2 regions of the Mycobacterium sp. E1715 genome follow, and region 2 is predicted to be linked to the other one. Evidence: riboswitches for the same ligand, from Rfam matches in the RefSeq annotation. Region 2 holds a riboswitch; the other holds the start of a gene.
What was found. Region 2 has a riboswitch for magnesium ahead of A9X03_RS17875 (Rv1535 family protein). Riboswitches for the same ligand answer to the same signal wherever they lie in the genome.
Positions count from the first base shown of each region.

Region 1: it holds a riboswitch for magnesium, as region 2 does, so the genes downstream of both, A9X03_RS29360 (hypothetical protein) here and A9X03_RS17875 (Rv1535 family protein) in region 2, are expected to answer to the same signal.

Region 1 covers NZ_LZJJ01000390.1:760-8,094, reverse strand. Annotated here, with positions in the region: gene car (carboxylic acid reductase) at 1-1,958, shown strand, start outside; gene A9X03_RS19205 (NADP-dependent oxidoreductase) at 2,154-3,098, shown strand; partial or broken gene A9X03_RS30415 (manganese transporter) at 3,090-3,299, opposite strand; gene A9X03_RS29360 (hypothetical protein) at 3,429-3,638, opposite strand; M-box (ykoK) riboswitch at 3,912-4,097, opposite strand; gene A9X03_RS19200 (O-methyltransferase) at 4,223-4,882, shown strand; gene A9X03_RS19195 (acyltransferase family protein) at 4,879-6,933, opposite strand; partial or broken gene A9X03_RS19190 (alcohol dehydrogenase catalytic domain-containing protein) at 7,244-7,335, shown strand, end outside.
Region 2 covers NZ_LZJJ01000358.1:241-7,575, forward strand. Annotated here, with positions in the region: partial or broken gene A9X03_RS17855 (hypothetical protein) at 1-43, opposite strand, end outside; gene A9X03_RS17860 (hypothetical protein) at 273-695, shown strand; gene A9X03_RS29885 (SHOCT domain-containing protein) at 811-1,533, shown strand; gene ileS (isoleucine--tRNA ligase) at 1,709-4,831, opposite strand; gene A9X03_RS17875 (Rv1535 family protein) at 5,170-5,409, opposite strand; M-box (ykoK) riboswitch at 5,699-5,868, opposite strand; gene A9X03_RS17880 (nitronate monooxygenase) at 6,168-7,292, opposite strand; gene A9X03_RS17885 (carboxymuconolactone decarboxylase family protein) at 7,325-7,335, opposite strand, start outside.

The DNA.
Region 1 (7,335 bases), on a different contig from region 2:
CGGCGCTGATTCGGCAGATCTTCGTCTACGGCAACAGCGAACGCCCGTATCTGTTGGCCGTCATCGTGCCGACCGCCGACGCGCTGGACAGGTTCGCCGGTGATGCCGACGGGATGAAGACCGCTCTGCACGAATCCCTGCGCCAGGCAGCCGGCCTCGCCGAGCTGCAGTCCTACGAGGTGCCCGCCGACTTTCTCGTCGAGGTCGAGCCGTTCAGTGAGGACAACGGTCTGCTGTCCGGGGTGGGCAAGCTGCTCCGGCCGAAGCTCAAGGAGCACTACGGCGACCGGCTCGAGCAGCTGTACGCGGACTTGGCCGCCAACCGGGTTTCCGAGTTGCGGGCGCTGCGAGAGGGAGCGGCGGATCGGCCGGTCATCGACACGCTGTCCCGCGCCGCCGAGGCGCTCCTCGGCCTCGCCGGCGGTCCGCCCGACCCCGACGCCCTGTTCATCGAACTCGGCGGGGATTCGCTGTCGGCGTTGACCTTCTCCAACCTGCTGCAGGACATCTTCGACGTCGAGGTGCCAGTGGGAATGATCATCGGTCCGGCCACCGATCTGGCTCAGCTCGCGGAATTCGTTGAGGCCGAGCGCCATTCGGGGTCACGCCGCCCGACGTTCGGGTCCGTGCACGGGAGGGACGCCACCGAGGCCCGCGCGACCGACCTCAGGCTGGACAAATTCCTCGACCCGAAGACGCTGGCCGACGCCCCCACCCTGCCGCGGGCCACCGGCACACCGCACACGGTGCTGTTGACCGGCGCCAACGGCTATCTCGGCCGCTTCCTGTGCCTGGAATGGCTGGGGCGCCTCGCCGAGACGGGCGGAAGACTGGTCTGCATCGTGCGCGGCACCGATGCGGCAGCGGCCGCCGAGCGTCTCGAAGGTGTCTACCGAAGTGGCGACCCGCATCTGGTCGATCGGTTCCGCGAATTGGCGGCCGACCACCTCGAGGTCATCGCCGGCGACATCGGCGAGCCGAGCCTGGGGCTGGACCAAGCGACGTGGGACCGGCTGGCCCGCAGCGTCGACATGATCGTTCACCCGGCGGCGCTGGTCAATCACGTGTTGCCGTACGACCAGCTGTTCGGGCCCAATATCGTTGGCACCGCTGAAATCATCCGCCTGGCGCTCACCGCACGCATCAAACCGGTGACCTATCTGTCGACGGTCGCCGTGGCCATGTCCGTCGATCCGGCCCAGTTCACCGAAGACGGTGACATCCGCACGATCAGCCCGGTGCGGCCGATCGGATCCGGCTACGCAAACGGGTACGCGAACAGCAAGTGGGCCGGAGAGGTGCTGCTGCGCGAGGCGCACGATCTCTGCGAGCTGCCGGTCGCCGTCTTCCGGTCCGACATGATCCTCGCCCACAGCCGCTACGCCGGGCAGCTGAACGTTCCAGATGCCTTCACGCGGTTGATCTTCAGCCTGCTGGTCACCGGAATCGCGCCGTCGTCGTTCTACGAGCCCACCGGCACCGGCGACCGGGCCAGGGCCCACTACGACGGCCTGCCCGCGGACTTCGTGGCCGAGGCCGTGGCGGCGCTCGGCGAGCAGCTCGCGATGGCCCCCGACGAGCCGGAGCCGTCCGGGACGTTCCGCTCCTTCGACGTGATGAACCCGCACGACGACGGGATCTCCCTGGACGTGTTCGTGGACTGGTTGATCGCCGACGGCCACGACATCCGGCGCATCGAGGATTACCACGAGTGGCTCCGGCGGTTCGGCACGGCGCTCCGCGCCCTGCCGGACAAGCAGCGGCAACAATCCGTGCTGCCGTTGCTGGACGCCTACCACCAGCCGGAGCGGCCGCTGCGCGGGGCGCCGGCCCCGACCGACGTCTTCCGTGCGGCGGTCCAGGCCGCAAAGATCGGTGCGGACAAGGACATTCCGCACCTGTCGGCCGACTTGATCGCCAAGTACGTGCTCGACTTGCGGTTGCTCGGGATGGTGTAGTGGTTAGCCGGGCAAGCCCCTCATGATCGCGACCTCTTGCTTACGTCCGACGTCGACCGCACCTCCATGGGCGTTCCTTCCGCGTCTGACGCCGCTGGTGCCTTCGCGGCCGCGCCACCAGACGGGCACTGGGCACCCGCCTTTGCGTGCCTATGCTGGCTGAGGGAAGGGATGCTCGCGGTGGGAGGAAACGACATGACGGCTGCTGCGGCGCGCGCCGTACGGTTCGACCGGTACGGGGGCCGGGAGGTGTTGTACGTGGCCGACATCGACATGCCTCGGCCCGGGCCCGGCGAGGTGGTGGTCGAGGTCCGCGCCGCGGGGATCAATCCGGGTGAGGCGGCTATCCGAAGCGGCGCGATGCATGAGATGTTTCCCGCGACCTTCCCATCCGGGCAGGGCAGCGACCTCGCCGGGGTCGTTACCGAGGTCGGCGCCGGGGTCACCGAATTCGCGGTGGGCGACGAGGTTTTGGGGTTCAGCTTCCGCCGATCCAGCCACGCGACCCACACGGCCGTCCCAGTGGGCCAGCTGATCCGCAAACCGCCCCAACTCAGTTGGGAGGTGGCGGGTTCGCTCTACGTCGTCGGCGTGACGGCGTACGCTGCCGTCCGGGCCGTGGCACCGCAACCGGGTGAGACGGTCGGCGTCTCGGCGGCCGCGGGCGGGGTGGGGGGCATCGCCGTGCAACTTCTCGCGCTCCGCGGGGCACGGGTGCTCGGCATCGCCGGACCCGACAACGCCGACTGGCTGCGCGCCCACGGCGCCATCCCGATTCCGTATGGGGACGGGCTGACCACTCGGCTGCGCGAGGCGGCACCATCCGGAATCGACGCGTTCATCGACCTGTTCGGCCCCGACTACGTGCAGCTTGCCGTCGATCTCGGCGTCGCACCCGAGCGAATCGACACCATCATCTCGTTCCAGAAGGCCGCCGAGGTGGGCGCCAAGACCGAAGGCAGCGCCGAGGCGTCCACGCCGGAGGTGTTGACCGAGATAGCCGGCCTCGTCGCCGACGGCGCGATCGATTTCGAGGTCGCCGCCACCTACCCGCTGGATCGGGTCGCCGACGCCTACGAAGAATTGGAGAAGCGCCACACCCGCGGCAAAATCGTTCTGCTGCCTACGGATTCACAATGACGCGGCGGGGCCGACGACTCCCGCCTGCACGATCTTGACCACCACCAGGGCTACCGCGACGACTAGATATGCCCGCAGGGTGAACAGCCCCGCCCGGCGGACCGCGCGGCGCTCCGCGCGGGTGAGCGTTGGGGTGTCGTCGAGCTCGTCGACCTGCTCGGGATCCAGGCCGCCCCCGAGCGCCCGTACCGCGGCCCCGGCTCCGTCGCGCCGATGCGGCCGAACGCACTGACGATGTCGCCGGCGGGTGGCGCGGCCGGAGTCGTTGGCGCGCTGACGGCGCCGAGGGCCTCGGATGACACGGGGGTCATGGTGTGTTCGCCCGAAGCGTCACCGGCGGTCGCCGGTCGAGGGGTGGCCGCCCAGCGAGGCCGTGACCACCGCGATCGGCATCCGCGACACGTACAGGTTCGCCCGCTCCTGGGGAGTCAGGCCGCTCCGCGCGTGCAGCTTGGTCGCCAGCAGGCGCGCCGACCGCAGCAATGCCCGGCCGCGCCCCCCGGTGCGACCGGTAACACGTTGTGTGACAACAAAAGCCATGATCTTCTCCTTCAGGGGAGGTCCGATCGGCTCAGATCAGGCGGACAGCGACGGCGAGCCGCGGGCGCGTTGAACGTGCCCGGATTGCCAGCGATGATCGCGAAAGCTCAAGCGGCAGAATGAATGCCGGAACCGGATCGGGACAAGACGGATTTCGGATAGGGACTATCGCCTGGACTCATCTCGCCCTCACCTCCTCACGGCCATGACACGCGCGGGTGTCATCACATGTCACCTGAACGAGGGAGGAGCGAATGCCGGCAACACGCCGCCGTCGCACCCCTCTCGTCGGAGCTTCGGCACTGCACGGCGTATCCGGAACTCCGTTGATGGCCGTTCCGGAAGCCACTTGGGCTCAACCCTTGGGTCCGGGAAGAGCTGTCCTGACCCGGGGCGTCTCTCGACGTTCGGGGTCAGTGGCCTGTGTCCGTGCAGACGCCTCACCTACCGAGGTGCTTGCGAAGACCTTTTTACACCGCGGCCCAGTGCCCGTCAAACTCATTTACGTAGCCATTGCGGCAGGTCGTGGCCCCCGCCGCCGCTGCGCAGCCGCTCGCGCGCCGCCGACGCCTACCCTCGACGGCATGGCCAACACTCTCCAAGACCCGAAGGTCGCATCCGTGCTCGACCGCATGTACGCCGAAGCCCAGAACCAGATGTCGCTGTTGCGTCAGCGGATTGGTGACTTCGACCGGCCGATGACGGCGCAGGAGCGCGCCGACGCGATGAGCGAGTTCTACATCCCGGTCACGCCCGAGGCCGGCCGGTTGCTCTATGCGCTGGTGCGCGCGACCCGTCCGGCGACGGTCGTCGAATTCGGCATGTCGTTCGGCATCTCCGCCGTCCACCTGGCGTCTGCGGTGCGCGACAACGGCGCCGGCCGAGTGGTGACGACCGAGCTCAACGACTCCAAGATCGCCGCCGCAAGACAGACATTCGCCAGCACCGGCCTCGACGACGTGATCACGATCCTCGAAGGGGACGCGCTGGCCACGCTGGCCACCCTGGACGGACCGGTCGACTTCGTCTTGCTCGACGGTTGGAAGGACTTGTACCTGCCGGTGATCGAGCTGCTCGAGCCGCGGCTGTCGACGGGCGCCTTGGTGGTCGCCGACAACGCCAGCGCCGCGGACACCCAACCGTATCTGGACCGGGTGCGTGATCCCGAGAACGGCTACGTCAGCTTCAACTTCGCGGTCCGGGACAGCGACAGCATGGAATTGAGCTGCCGCACCGGGGCTTAACGCAGCGATTCCTCGAGCCACGGCGTCAACCACTTCACCCCTTCGGGCGTGAGGTGGACGCCGTCGCTGCGCACCTTGATGCCGTCGACCTTGGCGGTGTAAACGCCGTCCGGGCAGAGCTTCTTGTTCAGGTCCAGGATCTGCACGTTGGGGTGATGGCTCACCGTCTTGCGCAGCATGGTGTTCCACAGATTGACCCGATCCGGTTGGTCCTCCGGATACAGTCGCCCGTCCGGCTTTTCGCCGCCCCTGCTGTAGGGCACCGTGGCGACCACCACGCGAACGCCGGTGGACCCCACGATGTTCAGCGCCCGCTCCAGCTCACCGTTGAGGTACGCGTCGAACGTGGGATCGCCGATGTGGGTCCACTGACCCTCGTTGACGCGGTCGACCGTTTCCCAACGGCCGATGACCAACAGCGCGACATCCGGTTGGTCCTGGGCGACCTGCGTCGCCCACCTGATCGGCCAACCGTCGCACTCCGGCCTCTGCTCCAGGGTTTGACCGATGTACCGATACGGCGTGCCGCGCACCAGGCTGCAGCCGATGACGGTGTGGTCGAGAAACGCGTATCCCGGCGTCGGCGGCAGGTAATGCATCCACGTCCACCCGATCGAATCCCCGAACACCGAAACGGTGAACGGCCGGTTGGGATCGCGGGGACCGGCGGGGCGGCCGCCGCCCGGCGGCGACGGGGACACGGCGGCGACCGCCGAGACTCCCGGCGGCAGGCCGGCCTCGCGCAGGCCGGGACCGGTCCCCACCGGGACCACCAGCAGGGTCACCGCGGCGGCGCTGGCCACGGTCGCCGCAGCCAACGGCAGCAGCGGTACCCGCGCCGGCCGCCAACGCCGGATCGGTTGCTCGATCAGCCACCAGGACGCCGCGGCCAGCGCCACCGTCGCAGCGCACCGCGCGGCGAACAGCGGCAACCCGTTCCATCCGGTGCGTTCGCCGTTGAGTGCCAGGAAGATTGGCCAGTGCCACAGGTAGACGCCGTAGGAGATCGTGCCCAGCCACACCAGCGGGGGCGCGGCCAGGATGCGGGCGACCACCCCGCGCTGCTCCAAGGCCACCGGCGCCACCACGACGACGGACGCAACCGCGACCCCGATGAGCAGACCGTGGCGGAATTCGCCGCTGTCGCCCGTCGCGTAGTGGGTCGCCGCCGCGAGTCCCGCCAGCCCGACGAGCGGCAGAACGCGGGCGACGCGCCGCGCCCACCGGGTTCGGATCAGGCACCAGCCGCGGTTCAGCGACGGCCAGTCGCGAACCAGCAGAGCCGCCGCCGCGGCGCCGGTCAGCAACGCCTGCGCGCGGGTATCGGTGCCGAAATACACGCGATCCCGGGTGCCGTCGGACACCATCACCATGGCGACCGCGGCCGAAGCCAGGGCCCCCAGGGTGGCGATGACGAACGTCGCGAATCGGACATCGCCGACGGTCGCGCGGGTGAAGCGGCGCCTCGCGCGCGCGGCCAACACCAGCGTCACCGCGATCAGCAGCACCGGCCACACGAAGTAGTACTGCTCCTCCACCCCGAGTGACCAGGTGTGCTGCAGCGGCGAAGGCGGGGCACCCTGCGTGAAGTAGTCGGTCTTCTGGGCGACGAACCGCCAGTTCGCCACCCACAGGAAGGCCGCGATCGCGTCGTCGCGCAGGCCGGTGAGAGAGCGGTCGGGAAGGAGTTGGCGGGCGGCGCCCACGGTGAGCACCATCAGCACCAGGGCCGGCAGCAGCCGCCGTGCGCGGCGAATCCAGAAGCCGGTCAGCTCGATACGGCCGGTGCGGCCGAGCTCGTCCAGAAGCAGCGAGGTGATCAGGAATCCGCTGAGCACGAAGAAGACGTCGACACCGATGAATCCGCCGCCCACCCCGGGGATGCCGCCATGGCCGACCAGCACCAGCGCGACGGCGATCGCACGCAGCCCGTCGAGCGCCGGAATCCCGCTGCGCCGCTCCGGCTTGTCCCAGATCGCCAGCCGACCGACCCTGCGCACGGGAGCGACCCACCGGGTCCGCCGACCACGGCGAGCCGGCGCGGTATTGATCCCGCCCGGCTCAGCACTCGCGGTTAGCGCGCCCTGACCACCTTGTCGCCCGGCGCCATAGTTGATGCCGATACGTCGCTGCCCCTCCTCTTGATCGGAGCCAGCTTAAAGGCGCCGGTGGCGCTTGCGCGGAAGACACGCAACGGTTTTCCGATTTCGTCGGAGAGTTCGAGCCCGCGGGCTGAGGGCCGGCAGCGGCGGCGCGTCGACACGAACGCGCGCGCGTGAGCGGCGCCGGTGCCCGCGCGGCTCGCGGCCGCCGCGACTAGGGTCGACAACGACCAATGATGATGCAGAGGAGGGCTCACCCATGCGCGGCGTCGTAATGCATGCCCCGGGGGACGTGCGAGTCGAAGACCGGGGTGATCCCGAGATAATCCATCCGACGGACGCGATCATCAA
Region 2 (7,335 bases):
TGGCGGCGAAAGTCGTCGACCTGAAGTCTTCGATGGTGCTCATGGCGTGTTCCTTCACTCTGCTCGCGGCCCTGGTGGGCCGCCGTCACAGGTAGGAGCGGCCGGCCCGGACGGCGCGGACACATTTTCGGAACCTTTTTCTCCGCGACCCCACGCGTTCTTCGCCCCGGGCCGAATATGCGGCGATACCTCATGCGCTGAAGCGGTGCGCTGGCGCATAGTAGGTTGCGAGCGCTCGGGAAATCGGACGTGAGAGGACTGCCGTGTCATTGTTGGGGACCCTGAAGGCGGCGCGGGTCGAGGCACGGCGCGCCAGAGACGCCGAGTTCGCCCGCCTGGTCGCACTGCCGCCGACGGAGGAGCTGGCCGCGCAACTCATGGCCGCATTCGGGCCCGACGGGCCCAAGCGCGGCAAACCGTTGACCCAGTACGACTTCATCAAATGGGTGGCCCGCCGGGCGGAGTTCACCTCCCGCGGTCAGCGAGCCATGAGCTTCAAGAGGCTGGTCGCGCCCGTGCGCGAGGCCCTGCAGGTGTTAGAGCACAGCGAACTGGTGTACCTGAGCGTCGGGGGCGAGGGAAAGCCCGACAACTGGCATCCCACCAATCGGGGAATGGTAGCGCTGGACGAAGGGTACGACGCTGTCGCGCAATGCATCTCGGCCCGACGGTTACGGAACGACGAGACCCGGTGAGACGAGGGGCCGGCGCCGCCGAGGCCGAATTGTTGGGATCGGGAGCGCGGCCGGGACGGTTCGCTTGCATACGGATGCAGACCATCGCCCGAGGGCACACGCGAAAGGAAAGACCATGAAGTTCAGGGCCCGCGCGCAGCACGACCCGGCGCTCAACCAGCAGGCCGCCGCCGTGGCATCGGAGATCCTGCGTCAGCCGGTCGAGGCGGCCACGCGATGCGAGCAGACGTCGACCAAAGCCATGCAGATGTATCCGTCGGGCGGGGGCGAGGTGAATTGGCGAAGCGTGCCCAACGGCACCGGCCTACCGAAGAGTTTCATCCTGGCCGTCACCGCGTCTGGCGTCTACGCGCTCGAAGACAAGCAGCACCGTGGCGTCCTGGTGCCCGGCAACGTGCTCAAGGCGTGGGACCGCTCGGGCTTTCGGGCCCAGGCCGGCAACGACGTGGCGGCCAGGGCGCGCGGGCTGGCCGACGACCGGCAGATCATCACCCTGTGGCTGCCGATCGACGGCGACAGCGGCCGGGTGGCGCAGCAGATCGCCGCGCAGCGTGCGGCTTCCGGTCAGCGCATCCCGGGCCTGCCGCACGCCTTCGTCATCGCCAAGGACGAGTCGGGCCAACGCATCATCGACGCACTGGGCGCGGCGGCGGCGCCCCAAGGTGCCGGGCCGAACATCGTCATCGGCGGCCGGCGGCTCGAAGACATCGTCGCGAGCGCCGCGCCGCAACGTCCGGCCGCCGAGCGCCTGCGGGAGCTCGAGGAGCTGCGCGCGACCGGGGCGATCACCGACGCGGACTACACCCGCAAGCGGGCCGAGATCATCGCGGCGATCTGAGTCGCGAGGGTCGGCGGGCGCGGACCCGCGGGCGCCGCCAGACCGCGGCACGTCGTTGCGCGGGGCGCGCGGTCAACCCCGGCTATGCCCGTGCTGTTGCTCGTTTCCTACCGCCACGACGAGATCGGCGCGAAGGCCATGCCCACCGACCGCCTTCATGTGCCCCTGACGGCGGCTACGCCTTGGCGATGCCCACCCGGACGCCGTCGCCGATGTCGACGCCGTCGGCCGGCTCACCGAATTCGAAACGGGTGGCAAGGATCTCGCCGGCGATCAGGTCGCGGTGGGTGCGCGCCCAGTCGGCCCGCTCCGCGGGCACCGACATCACCACCGAGATCCGGTCGGACACGTCCAGGCCGGTCGACTTGCGCAGCTCCTGCAGTTCGCGGATGCGGTCCTTGGCCCAGCCCTCGGCCTCCAGCTCCGGTGTCACGGTGCCGTCCAGCACCACCAGTCCAGCCCCGTCGGGCAGCGCGGCAGTGAACTCCGGGTCGGCGGCGACCAGCCGCGAGCTGTATTCCTCGGGCAACAGCACCGCGGGTCCCGCGGTCAGCGTGCCGTCGGGGTTGACGACACCCTCCCCCGCCTTGACCGCCTTGATGGCGGCCTGCACGTCCTTGCCCAGCCGCGGCCCGGCCACCCGGGCGTTGACCGTGAGCTCGAAGGAGCCGTAGGTGTCGATCGCGTCGGTCAGCTCGACGCTCTTGACGTTGAGCTCGTCGGCGATCAGATCGGCGAACGGCTCCAGTCTGCGCGGATTCTCCACTGCCACAATCAACCTCGGCAACGGCAGGCGCACACGCAGCTTCTTGGCCTTGCGCAGCGACGACGCGGCCGAGCACACCTCGCGCACCTGGTCCATCGCGGCGACCAGGCCGGGGTCGGCGGGCAGCGCTTCGGCGTCCGGCCAGTCGGTGAGATGCACCGAGCGCCCGCCGGTGAGGCCGCGCCAGATGATCTCGGTGACCGACGGGAGCAGCGGCGCGGCCAGCCTGGCCGTCACCTCGAGCACGGTGTGCAGGGTGTCGATGGCGTCGGGGTCCTCCTCCCAGAACCGCGAACGCGACCGTCGCACATACCAATTCGTCAACGCCTCGGTGAACTGACGCAGGTGCTCGCAGGCCCGGGAGATGTCGCAGCCGTCCATTTCGCGGGTGAGGTCGTCGCGTAGCTCGGCGAGCTTGGCCAGGATGTAGCGGTCCAGCGCCTGCCGCGAATCGGTGCGCCAGGTCCCGACTTTGGGCGCGTAGAGGGCCAGGAAGCTGTAGGCGTTCCACAGCGGCAGCAGGACCTGGCGCACGCCCTCGCGGATGCCCTGCTCGGTGACGATCAGGTTGCCGCCGCGCAGGATCGGCGACGCCATCAAGAACCACCGCATGGCATCGGAGCCGTCGCGGTCGAACACCTCGGACACGTCCGGGTAGTTGCGCAGCGATTTGCTCATCTTCTGGCCGTCGGAACCCAGCACGATGCCGTGCGCGACACAGGTTTTGAAGGACGGCCGGTCGAACAGCGCGGTGGCCAGCACGTGCAGCGTGTAGAACCAGCCGCGGGTCTGCCCGATGTACTCGACGATGAAGTCGCCGGGATAGTGGCCGTCGAACCAGTCGCGATTCTCGAACGGGTAGTGCACCTGGGCGTACGGCATGGAACCCGAGTCGAACCACACATCGAGCACGTCGGGGATGCGCCGCATGGTGCTGCGACCGGTCGGGTCGTCGGGATTGGGACGGGTCAGCTCGTCGATGTAGGGACGGTGCAGGTTGTCCGGCCGCACCCCGAAGTCGCGCTCCAGCTCGTCGAGGCTGCCGTAGACGTCGATGCGCGGGTAGGCGGGGTCGTCGGACTTCCACACCGGAATCGGGCTGCCCCAGTAGCGGTTTCGCGAGATCGACCAGTCGCGGGCACCCTGCAGCCACTTGCCGAACTGACCGTCCTTGACGTGTTCGGGGTACCAGGTGATCTGCTGATTGAGCTCCACCATGCGGTCGCGGAATGCGGTGACCGCGACGAACCACGACGACACCGCCCGGTAGATCAGCGGGTTGCGGCAGCGCCAGCAGTGCGGGTAGGGGTGCTCGTAGGTTTCGTGGCGCAGCAGCACGGCGCCGTTGGCGGCCGTCGGTCCGCTGCCATTCTTCAGGTCGCGGATGATGTGCGGGTTGGCGTCAAAGACGCGCTGCCCCTGGTAATCCGGCACCGTGGCGTCGAAGCGGCCCTTGGCATCGACCGGTGTCACCGGCACGATGCCCACCTTGTCGGTGGTGGCCATGTCGTCCTCGCCGTAGGCCGGGGCCATGTGCACGATGCCGGTGCCGTCCTCGGTGGTGACGAACTCCCCGGGCAGCACCTGAAAAGCCTTGGGATTGTCCATGAAGTACGGGAACGGCGGAAGGTAGCGCGTGCCCAGCAGGTCGGCGCCGGAGTAGGTGCCCAGGATCTCGGGTTCTTCCCCGAGCTCGCGCGCGTAGGCGGCCAGCCGCGGCTGCGCCAGCACGAACCGATGGTCGCCGGAGCGGACCTCGACGTAGGTGACGTCGGGGTTGACGGCGACCGCCAGGTTCGACGGCAGGGTCCACGGCGTCGTCGTCCACACCAGCAGGTGCGCGCCGTCCAGCGCGCCGCCGACCACCTTGAACCCGACCGTCAGCGCCGGGTCCTGCCTGCTCTGGTAAACGTCGTCGTCCATGCGCAATTCGTGGTTGGACAACGGGGTTTCGTCGCGCCAGCAGTACGGCAGGACGCGGTAACCCTCGTAGGCAAGCCCCCTGTCCCACAGCTGCTTGAACGCCCAGATCACCGATTCCATGTAGGGCAGATCGAGCGTCTTGTAGTCGTTGTCGAAATCGACCCAGCGGGCCTGACGGGTCACGTACGCCCGCCACTCGTCGGTGTAACGCAACACCGACGCGCGGCACGCGTCGTTGAACGCGGCGATCCCCATGTCGTCGATCTGCGACTTGTCGTTGATCCCGAGTTGGCGCTCGACCTCGAGTTCGGCGGGCAATCCGTGCGTGTCCCAGCCGAACCGGCGCTCCACCTTGTAGCCGCGCATGGTGCGGTACCGCGGCACGATGTCCTTCACGTAGCCGGTGAGCAGGTGCCCGTAGTGCGGCAGCCCGTTGGCGAACGGCGGGCCGTCGTAGAAGACGTATTCTTCGGCGCCGTCGCGACGGGCGATGCTGGCGCGGAAGGTGTCGTCCTGCGCCCAGTAGTCGAGGACTTCCAGTTCCAGAGCCGGGAAGTCGGGCGCGCCTTCCGGCTTCGGGTAGGCCTTGACGTCAGCGTTCTCGGTCACGTGGTGCGTCGTCTCCTGTGCCTCAGTGCCGCCCGGCACTGGTAGGGCCTAATGGGGACGACGACGCGCTGTCTGCGCGAGCGCCGCGGTACCACCCCGCTTGCCACGCCGTCGCGTGGCCGCTCGTTGGAAGGCTGTGACGGGCCCGCCCGTTCGGTTCTACTGAGCCGGCCAGGGAAAGCAGCCGGCTGTTCTTCCGAAGGCTCCCCGGTGATGCCGGATCGACGCCGATGGCCCGATTCTACTCAGGCGAAGGACCCCAAGGGGCTACCTGGCCTCAGGAAACACCTGCGGCCGGGTAGCCCCTTGGAGCCCTGGTTGGTCGCTGCCCATGGGAGTCAGGCCTGGATTTCGAGCACACCGGCCCGCAGCAGCGCCGCGTACAGGTGGCGCAGCGGGATGCTCAACAGCCGGGTGGCGCCCTCCACCAACGGGTCGCCCGCGAGAACGGGCTGCGGGTTGCCCCGGCGGGTGGCCTTCTTGGGCGCGGGGGCCCGAGTCGTCTCGACGTCGCGCACCACCGTCAACTTGCGGGCGGGCGCTACGGTTACCACTTCGTCGTACAGAGCTGCGGTCATGGTCGTCTCCTGACGGGTTCGAACGGGGGACTGATTGGATGGACGTGCCCCGTCCCGTAGCGGTTCCGATCCCAGAACGCTTGGCCGATAAGCCAGTTAGCGTTTGCGACGCCTCAGCCGAGGACGCCGTGCCGGAGACCGGATCGGGACGAGACGGAGTTCGGACTTCGATCCGGACTATCGCTGGAACTCATGTGTCCCTCACCTCCTCGCGGTCACGACGCGCGCGGAGCGTCCGCACACGATTTGCGCGCAGCATGAGGAGCAGAAACCCGACGACCGTCGGCGATCCGCACCCCTCTCGTCAGAGCTTTGGCACCACACGACGTGTCCGGTTGTCCGGAAGCCACCTGGGCTCAACCCTTAAGCCGGGAGGAGCTGTCCTGACCCGGGGCGTCTTTCGACGTTCGGGGTCAGTGGCCTGTATTCGTGTAGACGCCTCACCTAACGAGGTGCATACCCGACCGATAATGCACGACGGGTCCGGTGGGGTCAAACTCATCGGCGCGGGGTTGCGCAATCTTTACGATTCTGCGCGGCGGCCGCACAGGTTTTTGCCAGTATCACTCCCCTGACCTGGACGTACGACGCGGCCGCTGGACATCTTTTGTTCATTTCCGGTTTGCCGGTCGGCTCGTGGCGGCCGGCAAGGCCGGGCGCGGACGCGCGTGCGTCCCGGGCGGAGGCCGTCGGCGTGTCGCCGCCGCGGGCGCACGCCGAAAGCCGTGGGCGCACTCGCGAAACGGCGCCGGCGGGCGTCACCGCTCGATCAAGCCCTCGAGCCGCCCGATGGTGTCGATGAACTCCTCGACCATGTCGAGCACCACCGTTCGCGCGGGGCGAACCCGGTCGAGCGAGCCGACCACCTGGCCGACGAAGTAGGTGGCCAGCTCGCGCGCCTTGGCCCCGGGGTGCGCGGCCGCGGCGTTGATGCGCACCTGCGGCTCGGTGACCAGGGCGGTCTGCAGCGGCATGCCGAGCGGGTCGGGCTTTTCCGGGCGGTCCCATTCGTCGGTCCAGGCCGTGCGCAGCATCCGCGCCGGCTTGCCCGTCATCGATCGCGATCGCACGGTGTCCGACGAGGTGGCCGCCAGGAACTTGTCCCTGACCACCGGCGGCGTCTCGGCCTCTTCGGTGGTCAGCCACACCGACCCGCACCAGACGCCCTCGGCGCCGAGGGCCAGGGCCGCCGCGATCTGGCGGCCGCGGGCGATGCCGCCCGCGGCGAGAACGGGGACCGGCGCCACCGCGTCGACGACCTCGGGCACCAGGACCATGGTGGCGACCTCGCCGGTGTGCCCCCCGGCCTCGGTGCCCTGCGCGACGATCAGGTCGACACCGGCGGCCGCGTGCCGTTGGGCGTGCCGCGTGGTGCCGGCCAGCGCGGCCACCAGCACGTCGCGGTCGTGGGCGCGTTCGACCAGGTCCGCCGGGGGTGGGCCGAGCGCGCTGGCGATCAGCCGGATGCGGTGGGCGAACGCCACCTCCAGCAGCGGCTCGTAGCCCTTCGGCGAGATGTTGAGGCCGCCCGCGGAGCCGCGCGACTCCTGGGGCGGCGCGGTGATCCCGTAGCGGGCCAGGATGTCGTCGACGAACGCGCGGTGCTCCTCGGGCAGCCGCGCCCGCACCTGTGCGGCGTCGATGCCGCCCTCGTCCGCGCCGACGTACTTGGGCGGCAGCAGCAGGTCCACCCCGAAGGGCTTGCCGCCGGTCTGCTCGGAGATCCAGGTCAGTTCGCTCTCCAGCCGCTGGGGGCTGTGCGCCACCGCGCCGAGGACGCCGAACCCGCCCGCATTGGTCACCGCGGCCACCACGTCGCGGCAGTGGCTGAACGCGCAGATCGGAAACTCGACGCCGAGCATTTCGGCGACTCTGGTACGCATTGCCCGACGCTAAAGAGCCACCGATCGATATGTCAATCGACGA